2 regions of the Streptomyces sp. NPDC053665 genome follow, and region 1 is predicted to be linked to the other one. Evidence: riboswitches for the same ligand, from Rfam matches in the RefSeq annotation. Region 1 holds a riboswitch; the other holds the start of a gene.
The links. A riboswitch is a leader RNA that binds a small molecule or an ion and turns the genes downstream of it on or off. The one in region 1 is predicted to bind glycine.
Positions count from the first base shown of each region.

Region 2: another riboswitch for glycine. It lies ahead of gcvP (aminomethyl-transferring glycine dehydrogenase); the one in region 1 lies ahead of gcvT (glycine cleavage system aminomethyltransferase GcvT).

Region 1 covers NZ_JBVJKK010000012.1:27,413-32,642, reverse strand. The annotation lists gene ACZ6ZN_RS32415 (enhanced serine sensitivity protein SseB C-terminal domain-containing protein) at 73-873, opposite strand; gene ACZ6ZN_RS32410 (enhanced serine sensitivity protein SseB) at 999-1,787, opposite strand; gene ACZ6ZN_RS32405 (AAA family ATPase) at 2,273-2,941, opposite strand; glycine riboswitch at 3,164-3,263, shown strand; glycine riboswitch at 3,264-3,371, shown strand; gene gcvT (glycine cleavage system aminomethyltransferase GcvT) at 3,412-4,533, shown strand; gene gcvH (glycine cleavage system protein GcvH) at 4,643-5,020, shown strand; gene glyA (serine hydroxymethyltransferase) at 5,035-5,230, shown strand, end outside.
Region 2 covers NZ_JBVJKK010000006.1:535,454-540,683, reverse strand. The annotation lists partial or broken gene ACZ6ZN_RS25775 (DNA polymerase IV) at 1-1,002, shown strand, start outside; gene ACZ6ZN_RS25770 (PRC-barrel domain-containing protein) at 918-1,295, opposite strand; glycine riboswitch at 1,409-1,504, shown strand; gene gcvP (aminomethyl-transferring glycine dehydrogenase) at 1,681-4,566, shown strand; gene ACZ6ZN_RS25760 (ABC transporter ATP-binding protein) at 4,690-5,230, opposite strand, start outside.

The sequences.
Region 1 (5,230 bases):
CTCTCATCTACGCGCGGAGAGGTGAGCTTCCTTCACCTTCTGAACGGGGTCGGCGGCAGGCCCGCCGGGGCCTCAGAACCTGCCCTGCGCGGGAGGGTAGCCGTAGCCGGACGCGGGGGCCTGGACGGGGGCGGTGGCGTGCGCCTCGCGGTCGTAGAAGGGGCGCGCCTTGGCCCGCAGCCACATGGCGACCGGGTCGTGCTCGTCCGACATGGCGACCGTCGAGACGGGCAGCCCGTCCGGCACGGCGCCGAGGGACTGCTGCATCATCGCGCGTACGGCGTCCACGGCCGGCGGCGAGGTGTCGTACACGTCCAGCCCGATGGCGAGGTACGGCGCGCCGAGCGCGGGCTGCACCCAGGCGCGGCGCAGGGAGCGGACGGCCGGGGTGCGGTGGGCGTTCTGCGCGAGCAGGGCGTAGAACTGGGGGATCTCGATGGCCGGTTCCGACAGCCGCAGCGGACCGGCCGGCTGGCGGTCCAGGCCCGTGGCGATCCGGCGCAGGTCGAGCCAGGGGATGCCGAGGCCGCCGCCGGGGGCGTGCGGGTTGAGCCAGAGGCCGTAGTGGTCGGGGTAGAGGGCACGGGCCACGTCGAGCCCGTCGATCACCTCGTAGGAGCGGTTCCAGCCGCTGGCGGACAGCTCCTGGGCGGAGGTGACGCACGGCGCGTAGCCGTGGCCGTCGACCTCCATCTTCCCGTACTGGGCGTCCGGGGAGCCGGCCTGGCCGTGCCACAGGAGCATCCAGATCTGGCCGGTGTGCGGGGTCGCGAGCGCGCGCAGGAGTGCCTCGTAGGCGTCGTAGCGCCCGGGCGTGACCTGGCGCAGCATGTGCTCGACCTGTCCGGCCGCGGCCGTGCCGCTCGCGCTCACCTTTACCGCCCCTTCGTACAACGCCTCGACCGTGACCTAGCTTAAGCCCGCCCACCGGCTCGGGACTTGCCCGCGCGCGGCGGTACGGGCGCGGGCGGTGGTCCGCCGGGCCGCCGTGCCGGCCGCTACCGCTGGTAGAAGGGCCGGACCCGCTCCCTCATCCAGGTGCCCACCGGGTCCTCCGTGACGTCCAGGAGCACCAGGTTGACCGGCCAGGGGGTGGGGACGGCGGTGACGGCCCGGGTGAGCGCCTCCAGGGGCAGGGCGCGCAGGTCGCCCTCCCACGAGGAGAGTTCGACGCCCACGAACATCACGGGGTCGGCGGTCTCGATCGCGGCGAGGCAGCGGCGGGCGGTGACGACGACACCGACGGCCTCGAACTCGGCCGAGGCGGCGGCGAGGAAGTCCACCGGGTCGTCCTGCCAGTCGGGTTCGAAGAGGCGGACGCGGCCGCCGCCCGCGGGCCCGTCGAGCGGGGTGCGCCCGGCCCGGCACAGCTCGGCGACGGCGGGGGGCGGCAGGGGTATGCCGACCACGCCGCCGGGGTTGATCACGAGGCCGGCGTGCGGGGGCAGTCCGCGGGCGAACTCCACGGCGGGGGCGATCGTGTACGACATGTGCGCGCCGGCGGCGAGGCGGAACTGCTCCTCCGAGCTGAACACGGGCACGTACGCCTGGCCGTCGATCTCGACGGCCGGCAGGTCGAGGGGGCCGCTGTGCGGGCCGCCGCCGTTGGGCAGCGGGACCCAGACGAAGCTCCGCCCGAGCACCTCGACGATCCGGCCGCCGGCCGCGGGTCCGGCGCCCAGGGAGGCCGAGAGGACCTCCTCCAGCTCGTTGCCGGGCCATCCTCCGGTCGGATGGGTCTGCGTGTGCGCCGGGAAGCCGGCTGGGAACTCCGCCGGAACGTCCATGTCCTACCGCCTGCCTCGAGCCACTGCCAGTGCCGTCAGCAGGCTAACGGTTTGGGGGATCTCCGTGCGGGGCCCTCCGGGGGTGGGGCGGTTGGGGGTGGGTGTGTGCCCCGGGGGGGGCAAGAGCGCGGGGGTGACCGGGGTCGGTTGTCCCACCCGGGGGGACGGGCCGGGTCGGGGTGGGTCGGGTGACCGTGCGTGCGGGCAGGCTCGGTGGTCGGCTGCGGGTTGTCGGGGGCTGGTCGCGCAGTTCCCCGCGCCCCTAGAGGGCCAGGGCCGGTGGGTGGGTGCGGGTTGTCGGGGGCTGGTCGCGCCGTTCCCCGCGCCCCTGGAGGGCCAGGGCCGGTGGGTGGGTGCGGGTTGTCGGGGGCTGGTCGCGCCGTTCCCCGCGCCCCTGGAAGGCGGGGGCCGGTGGGTGGGTGCGGGTTGTCGGGGGTTGCTCGTGCAGTTCCCCGCGCCCCTGAAGGGCGGGAGGGGGCTGGGGGTCAGGGGGTGAAGGTGATGCGGTGGAGGGTTGCCGCTGTGGTGCGGTCGGTCAGGGTGGCCGAGGCGCAGCCTCGTGGGAGGCGGCCGTGCTCCACCGCGCGCAGCAGGCGGTCCGTGGCCGCGCGGTGGCGGCGGAAGGCGTAGCGGGAGACGCCGCGGCCCCGGTCGCGCTGGCCGGCCAGGGCCTGCTGCGGCGTGACGTCGAGGAGGAGCAGGTGCAGGGCGCCGCCCCGGCGGCGTGCCTCGCGGGCGATCCAGCGGCGCACCCACGCCTGGGTGCCGCAGTCGTGCACCACGAGTCCTTCGCCGGTGCGCAGGGCGCGGCGCAGCCCGGCGTAGTGGGAGAGGCGGACCAGCGGGCGGTAGACCCCGTAGGGCAGGAAGCGGGGCACGCGGCGCTCCCAGCGGTCGCGGGCGTCCTGGGAGTCGACGCGCCGGCCCGGGACGGCGCGCCGCATCAGCGTGGACTTGCCGCTGCCGGGCAGCCCGGTGACCACGACGACGTCGCGGGAGCCGAACACCAGCGTGCGGGGACCGCGCCCGGCGCGCTCGCGCAGGTCACGGACGGTGGGCGCCGGCACCGGGCCCCGGGCCGCCCGGGCCGGCACCGCCGGCTGCCCGGGCAACGCGATGCCCGTGGTCGCGGCGTACGCCCTGGTCCTGTTCACCGTGATCGTCCTCCCCTGGAGCCAGGTACGCCGGTACCGTCCCCGCCGAGTGTAAAGAGAAGGTAATGCCGCAGGCCTCTCATTTCGGTCCGGTTCCTGCAACAGGGCTGCCACAGCTCTCCGGGCCCGGCGCGCGGGACGGCGCACTTGCTGAGAAAGGTCCCCCTGCCGCGCCGGAAGGATGCGTGCAATGATGTGCGCGCCAACTGCATACCGGCCGTTTGAATCCGCGCGGGAGAGTTCCCAGCACCGCTGACGCTGGGGCGCCGAAGGAGCAAGTCCCTCCCTTGAATCTCTCAGGCCCCGTTACCGCGCGGGCGAGGCACATCTGAAAAGCGGGCCGCTGCCAGGGCGGTCCCACCCAAGGTGCAAGCCATGGACCGGCGCGGTCATGGCGAACCTCTCAGGTTCCGATGACAGATGGGGAGGAACGACCTCGCCCCCGTCATCGCCTTGGGAGACGACCGACCGTGAGCAGTACAGGAGAACTCCGTCACACCGCGCTCGATGCCCTGCATCGTTCGCTCGGCGCGACGATGACCGACTTCGCCGGCTGGGACATGCCCCTGCGCTACGGCTCCGAGCGCGACGAGCACCTCGCCGTGCGCACCAGGGCCGGGCTGTTCGACCTCTCCCACATGGGCGAGATCACCGTCACCGGCCCGCAGGCCGCCGCCCTCCTCGACCACGCCCTGGTGGGCAACATCGGCGGTGTGAAGCCGGGCCGCGCCCGCTACACGATGATCTGCCGGGCCGACGGCGGCATCCTCGACGACCTGATCGTCTACCGGCTGGGCGAGACCGAGTTCATGGTCGTCGCCAACGCCTCGAACGCCCAGGCCGTCCTGGACGCGCTGACCGAGCGCGCCGCCGGCTTCGACGCCGAGGTGCGCGACGACCGGGACGCCTACGCGCTGATCGCCGTCCAGGGCCCTGAGTCCCCCGGGATCCTGAAGTCCCTGACCGACGCGGACCTCGACGGGCTGAAGTACTACGCCGGTCTGCCGGGCACCGTCGCCGGGGTCCCCGCCCTGATCGCCCGCACCGGCTACACCGGCGAGGACGGCTTCGAGCTGTTCGTGAAGCCGGAGCACGCCGTCGAGCTGTGGCAGGCGCTGACCGAGGCCGGCGAGGGCGCTGGCCTGGTCCCCTGCGGCCTGTCCTGCCGTGACACGCTCCGCCTGGAGGCGGGCATGCCGCTGTACGGGCACGAGCTGACCACCTCCCTGACGCCCTTCGACGCCGGTCTCGGCCGCGTGGTGAAGTTCGAGAAGGAGGGCGACTTCGTGGGCCGCGAGGCCCTGCGCGAGGCCGCCGCCCGGGCCGAGCAGAACCCGCCGCGCGTGCTCGTCGGCCTGGTCGCCGAGGGCCGCCGCGTCCCCCGCGCCGGATACGCCGTGGTCGCGGGCGGCGAGGTGATCGGCGAGGTCACCTCCGGCGCCCCCTCCCCCACCCTGGGCAAGCCGATCGCCATGGCCTACGTCGACGCCGCGCACGCCGCGCCCGGCACGCCCGGCGTGGGTGTGGACATCCGGGGCAGTCACGAGCCGTACGAGGTCGTGGCGCTGCCGTTCTACAAGCGGCAGAAGTAGACACTGGCCGTGGGCCGCCTGTGCGGCCCGGCCACCGTCACCCGGTTCACCAGCAGTCTCCCGTCCCCCTTTTTCACAGCACTCCCGCGCGTACAGGAGAATTCAGGCCATGAGCAACCCCCAGCAGCTGCGCTACAGCAAGGAGCACGAGTGGCTGTCGGCCGCCGAGGACGGCGTGTCGACGGTCGGCATCACGGAGCACGCGGCCAACGCGCTCGGCGACGTGGTCTTCGTCCAGCTCCCCGAGGTCGGTGACACGGTGTCCGCGGGCGAGACCTGCGGCGAACTGGAGTCGACCAAGTCGGTGTCCGACCTGTACTCGCCGGTCTCCGGTGAGATCACCGAGGTCAACGAGGACGTCGTGAACGACCCCTCGCTGGTGAACTCGGCCCCCTTCGAGGGCGGCTGGCTGTTCAAGGTGCGCGTCACGGACGAGCCGGGCGACCTGCTCTCCGCCGACGAGTACACCGCGTTCTCCGCCGGCTGAGGAGTCGTAGCCGTATGTCCGTCCTGAACACCCCCCTGCACGAGCTCGACCCGGCCGTGGCCGCCGCGGTCGACGCCGAGCTGCACCGTCAGCAGTCCACGCTCGAGATGATCGCCTCGGAGAACTTCGCCCCGGTCGCGGTCATGGAGGCGCAGGGCTCGGTCCTGACCAACAAGTACGCCGAGGGCTACCCGGGCCGCCGCTACTACG
Region 2 (5,230 bases), on a different contig from region 1:
CACCTGCGGCGGGCCGGCATCACCACGGTCGGGGAGATCGTCGAGGCGGGTGAGGACGAACTGGTCCGGCTGCTGGGGAAGGCCCATGGGCACGGCCTGTACGCCATGGCCCTCGCCCGGGACGACCGGCCCGTGGTCGCCGAGCGGGAGGCCAAGTCGGTGTCCGTGGAGGACACCTACGACGTGGACATCCACGACCGGACCAGGGTGGGCCTGGAGGTGCAGCGGCTCGCCGACCGGTGCGTGCGCAGACTGCGGGGAGCCGGGCTGTCGGGACGGACCATCGTGCTGAAGGTGCGGCGCTACGACTTCTCGACCCTCACCCGCTCCGAGACGCTGCGCGGCCCCACGGACGACCCGGCGGTGGTCAGGGAGGCGGCGGCCCGGCTGCTGGACTCCGTCGACACCACGGGCGGAGTGCGGCTGCTCGGAGTGGGCGTCACCGGTCTCGCCGACTACACGCAGGAGGACCTGTTCGCGCAGGCGGCCGGGGAGCGGGCGGAGACGGACGGACCGGCCGAGGAGCGTGCCGCCGTACCGGCCGAGGAGCAGCCGCCGTCGCCGGCCGAGCGGCGCTGGCCCGCCGGGCACGACGTGCGTCACGCCGAGTTCGGGCACGGGTGGGTGCAGGGCAGCGGCCTGGGGCGGGTCACCGTCCGGTTCGAGACGCCCGACTCGGGGCCGGGGCGGGTGCGCACCTTCCGTGTCGACGACCCCCTGCTGGAGCCGGCGGATCCGCTGCCGCTGGTGTTATGCGGACCCGAGGGTGGCGGGGCCGCGCCGGTGCGGGACGGCGAGGAGTGCGGGGGAGCGGCCGCGGGGGAGGGCTGTGCGGCTGCCGGGCCGGAGGGCCGGCCGTCCGGGGCCGTGCGGGCGTAGGGCGGCGGGCCCGGGGCGCTGCCCGGGCCGGGCGCTGCTCAGGCCTTCGTCTCGTCCGTGCCCGCCAGCCTGCCGAAGTCGCGGTCCGGGAGCGGGGGCGGGGCGGCGATGTCCAGACCGTAGTGGTGGTAGAGCTGGAGTTCCTGCTCCGGGGAGAGGTGGCGGCCCACGCCGAAGTCGGGGGCGTCCTTGATGAGGGCGCGTTCGAAGGGCACGTGCAGCGCGCCCTCGATCAGCTCGCTGGGCTCGAGCGGGACGAACGCGTCCCTGCTGAACAGACCGGTGCGTATCGCCGCCCACTCCGGCTCGCCCGTGGCGTCGTCGAGGTACACCTCGTCGATGGTGCCGATCCTGGTGCCGTTGCGGTCGAACGCCTTGCGGCCGATCAGACTGCGCGGATCGATGTCGGTACGCACGGGCCCTCCACATGGTCGCAAGTCACCTGTAGACCTAACAAAACGGTACAAGCGGGGATGCGGCCACTCGAAGGCTCGTGCGTTGACCTCGCTGGTACGCTGACAGCGGCTGCTGACCCCGTGCGGGAGAGTCCTCCAGACACCATCGGAGGCGCCGAAGGAGCAAATCCTCCCCGGAATCTCTCAGGCACACGTACCGCACGGACGAGGTCACTCTGGAAAGCAGGGCGGGTGTCGACGGCTTCCGCTCTCACCGACGGTGAAAACCGGACGCCTTCGGGCGATCCGGTGAAGCTCTCAGGTTGAGATGACAGAGGGGGAGGCCGTCCGGGTACCCGCGCCGTGGTGCCCCTCGCAGGTCGCGTCAGACCAGGAGGCCTCCGCAATGACCGCCCACCGCATTCCGCTCTCCGAACTCGAAGAGGCAGTTCCCTTCGAGCAGCGTCACATCGGGCCCGACCACGAGGCCTGTGCCAAGATGCTGGCCCACGTCGGCTACGGCTCGCTGGACGAGCTGACGGCCGCCGCGGTCCCGGCCGTGATCAAGAGCGCCGAGGCGCTGGACCTGCCGGGCGCCCGCAGCGAGGCCGAGGTGATCGCCGAGCTGCGTTCCCTCGCCGACCGCAACCAGGTCCTCGGTTCGATGATCGGCCTGGGCTACTACGGCACCCACACGCCGCCCGTCGTGCTGCGCAACGTCATGGAGAACCCGTCCTGGTACACGGCCTACACGCCGTACCAGCCGGAGATCTCGCAGGGCCGGCTCGAGGCGCTGCTGAACTTCCAGACCATGGTCGCCGACCTGACCGGACTGCCGACCTCGGGCGCCTCGCTGCTCGACGAGGGCACCGCGGCCGCCGAGGCCATGGCCCTGTCGCGGCGCCTGGGCAAGAACAAGAAGGGCCTGTTCCTGGTCGACGCGGACGCGCTGCCGCAGACCATCGCGGTCATCGAGACCCGGGCCGAACCGGCCGGGGTCGAGGTCGTCGTGGCCGACCTCGGTGACGGCATCCCCGCCGAGATCGCCGAACGCGAGATCAACGGCGTACTGATCCAGTACCCGGGTGCCTCCGGAGCCGTGCGGGACATCAAGCTCGTCATCGACCAGGCGCACGAGCTCGGGGCCCTCGTCACCGTCGCCGCCGACCTGCTCGCGCTGACGCTGCTGAAGTCCCCGGGCGAGCTCGGTGCGGACATCGCGGTCGGCACGACGCAGCGCTTCGGCGTCCCCATGGGCTTCGGCGGTCCGCACGCCGGCTACATGGCCGTCCAGGACAAGATGGCGCGCAGCCTGCCCGGGCGGCTCGTCGGCGTGTCCGTCGACGTCGACGGGAACCGGGCCTACCGGCTGGCGCTGCAGACCCGTGAGCAGCACATCCGCCGGGAGAAGGCCACCAGCAACATCTGCACCGCGCAGGTGCTGCTCGCCGTCATGGCCGGCATGTACGCCGTCTACCACGGCCCCGACGGCCTCAAGGGCATCGCGCAGCGCACCCACCGGTACGCCACCGTCCTCGCCGCCGGGCTCGCGAACGGCGGCGTCGAGGTCGTGCACGGCTCGTACTTCGACACCGTGACCGCGCGGGTCGAGGGCCGGGCCGCCGACGTCGTGGCCGCCGCCCGGGACAACGGGGTCAACCTGCGCCTCGTCGACGCCGACCACGTCTCCGTCGCCTGCGACGAGACCACCACCCGCGCCCAGCTGCGCGCCGTTTGGGCGGCCTTCGGCGTCGAGGGCAGTGTGGAGACCCTGGACGCCGCCGCCGAGGACGTCCTCCCGGCCGCCGTGCTGCGCACCGACGACTACCTGACCCACCCCGTCTTCCACCAGCACCGCTCGGAAACGGCCATGCTGCGCTACCTGCGCAAGCTGGCCGACCGGGACTACGCGCTCGACCGCGGCATGATCCCGCTGGGCTCCTGCACCATGAAGCTCAACGCGACCACGGAGATGGAGCCGGTCACCTGGCCCGAGTTCGGGCAGCTGCACCCCTTCGCTCCCGCCGAGCAGGCCGCGGGGTACCTCACCCTCATCCACGAGCTCGAGGACCGCCTCGCCGAGGTCACCGGCTACGACAAGGTCTCCCTGCAGCCCAACGCCGGTTCGCAGGGCGAGCTGGCCGGTCTGCTCGCCGTCCGCGGCTACCACCGCGCCAACGGCGACGAGCAGCGCACCATCTGCCTGATCCCGTCGTCCGCGCACGGCACCAACGCGGCCAGCGCCGTGATGGCCGGCATGAAGGTCGTCGTCGTGAAGACCGCCGAGGACGGCGAGATCGACGTCGAGGACCTGCGGGCGAAGATCGAGCAGTACCGCGACCAGCTGGCCGTGCTCATGATCACCTACCCGTCCACCCACGGGGTGTTCGAGGAGCACGTCGCCGACATCTGCGCGCAGGTGCACGAGGCGGGCGGCCAGGTCTACGTCGACGGGGCCAACCTCAACGCGCTCGTCGGCCTCGCCAAGCCCGGGCACTTCGGCGGCGACGTCTCGCACCTGAACCTGCACAAGACGTTCTGCATCCCGCACGGCGGCGGCGGTCCGGGCGTCGGCCCGGTGGCGGTGCGCGAGCACCTCGCGCCGTACCTGCCGAACCACCCGCTCCAGCCCGAGGCCGGTCCCGAGACGGGCGTCGGACCCATCTCGGCGGCTCCCTGGGGCTCGGCCGGCATCCTGCCCATCTCGTGGGCCTACGTCCGGCTCATGGGCGGTGAGGGGCTGAAGCGCGCCACGCAGGTGGCCGTCCTCAGCGCCAACTACATCGCCAAGCGGCTGGAGCCGCACTACCCGGTGCTCTACACCGGCCCGGGCGGGCTCGTGGCGCACGAGTGCATCATCGACCTGCGTCCGCTGACCAAGGCGACCGGTGTGAGCGTCGACGACGTGGCCAAGCGGCTGATCGACTACGGCTTCCACGCGCCGACGATGTCGTTCCCCGTGGCCGGGACGCTGATGATCGAGCCGACCGAGTCGGAGGACCTGGCCGAGCTCGACCGGTTCTGCGAGGCGATGATCGCCATCCGCGCGGAGATCGAGAAGGTCGGCTCCGGCGCCTGGCCCGCGGAGGACAACCCGCTGCGCGGTGCCCCGCACACCGCCGGTGCCCTCGCCGGCGCGTGGGAGCACGCCTACAGCCGCGAGGAGGCCGTGTTCCCGGCCGGGGTGTCGGCCGCCGACAAGTACTGGCCGCCGGTCCGCCGCATCGACCAGGCCTACGGCGACCGCAACCTGGTCTGCTCGTGCCCGCCGCTGGACGCGTACGAGGACTGATCCGGCCGGCCGGACCACACGGTTCCAGGGAGGGGCTCCGCGGGTGCGGGGCCCCTCCCGGCATGTCGGATGCCGGCCGCCCCGGCGGGACGGACCCGGTGAGGGAGACCGCCGGTCCGGGTGTCACGCCGGGTAGGCGTGGGTCTGCGTCGCCTTGACCGCCGCCCACACCGGTGCCCCGGGGTGCAGATCGAGTTCCGCCGCCGCCACCGTGGTCAGGTCGGCGGTGAGGGGGAGTTCGCCGGTGAGGTCGGCGCGGATCTGGTCGCCGTGCGTCTCCAGCCCGGCGACCTCGCAGCGCCACAGGTTGCGGGCGCTGGAGCCGGCCGGGCGCTCGCGGTACAGCGTCACCGCGCCCGGCGGGAACGCCACGAAGACCGGCCCGGACAGCTCCTCGGTGGTGGTGAGGGCGGGGCCCGCGGAGAGCCGGACGGTGTGGCCCTCGGCCCGGCCCCGGTAGAGGTTGAGGCCGACGAGCCGGGCGATGTAGTCGGTCCGGGGGTGGCGGGCGATGTCCGCGGGCGTGCCCTCCTGGACGACCGCCCCGTCCTCGACGACGACCAGGCGGTCGGCCAGCACCATGGCGTCCAGCGGGTCGTGGGTGACCAGCACGGCCACGGCCTCGAACGCGGCGAGGTGCCGGCGCAGCTGGGCGCGCACCTCC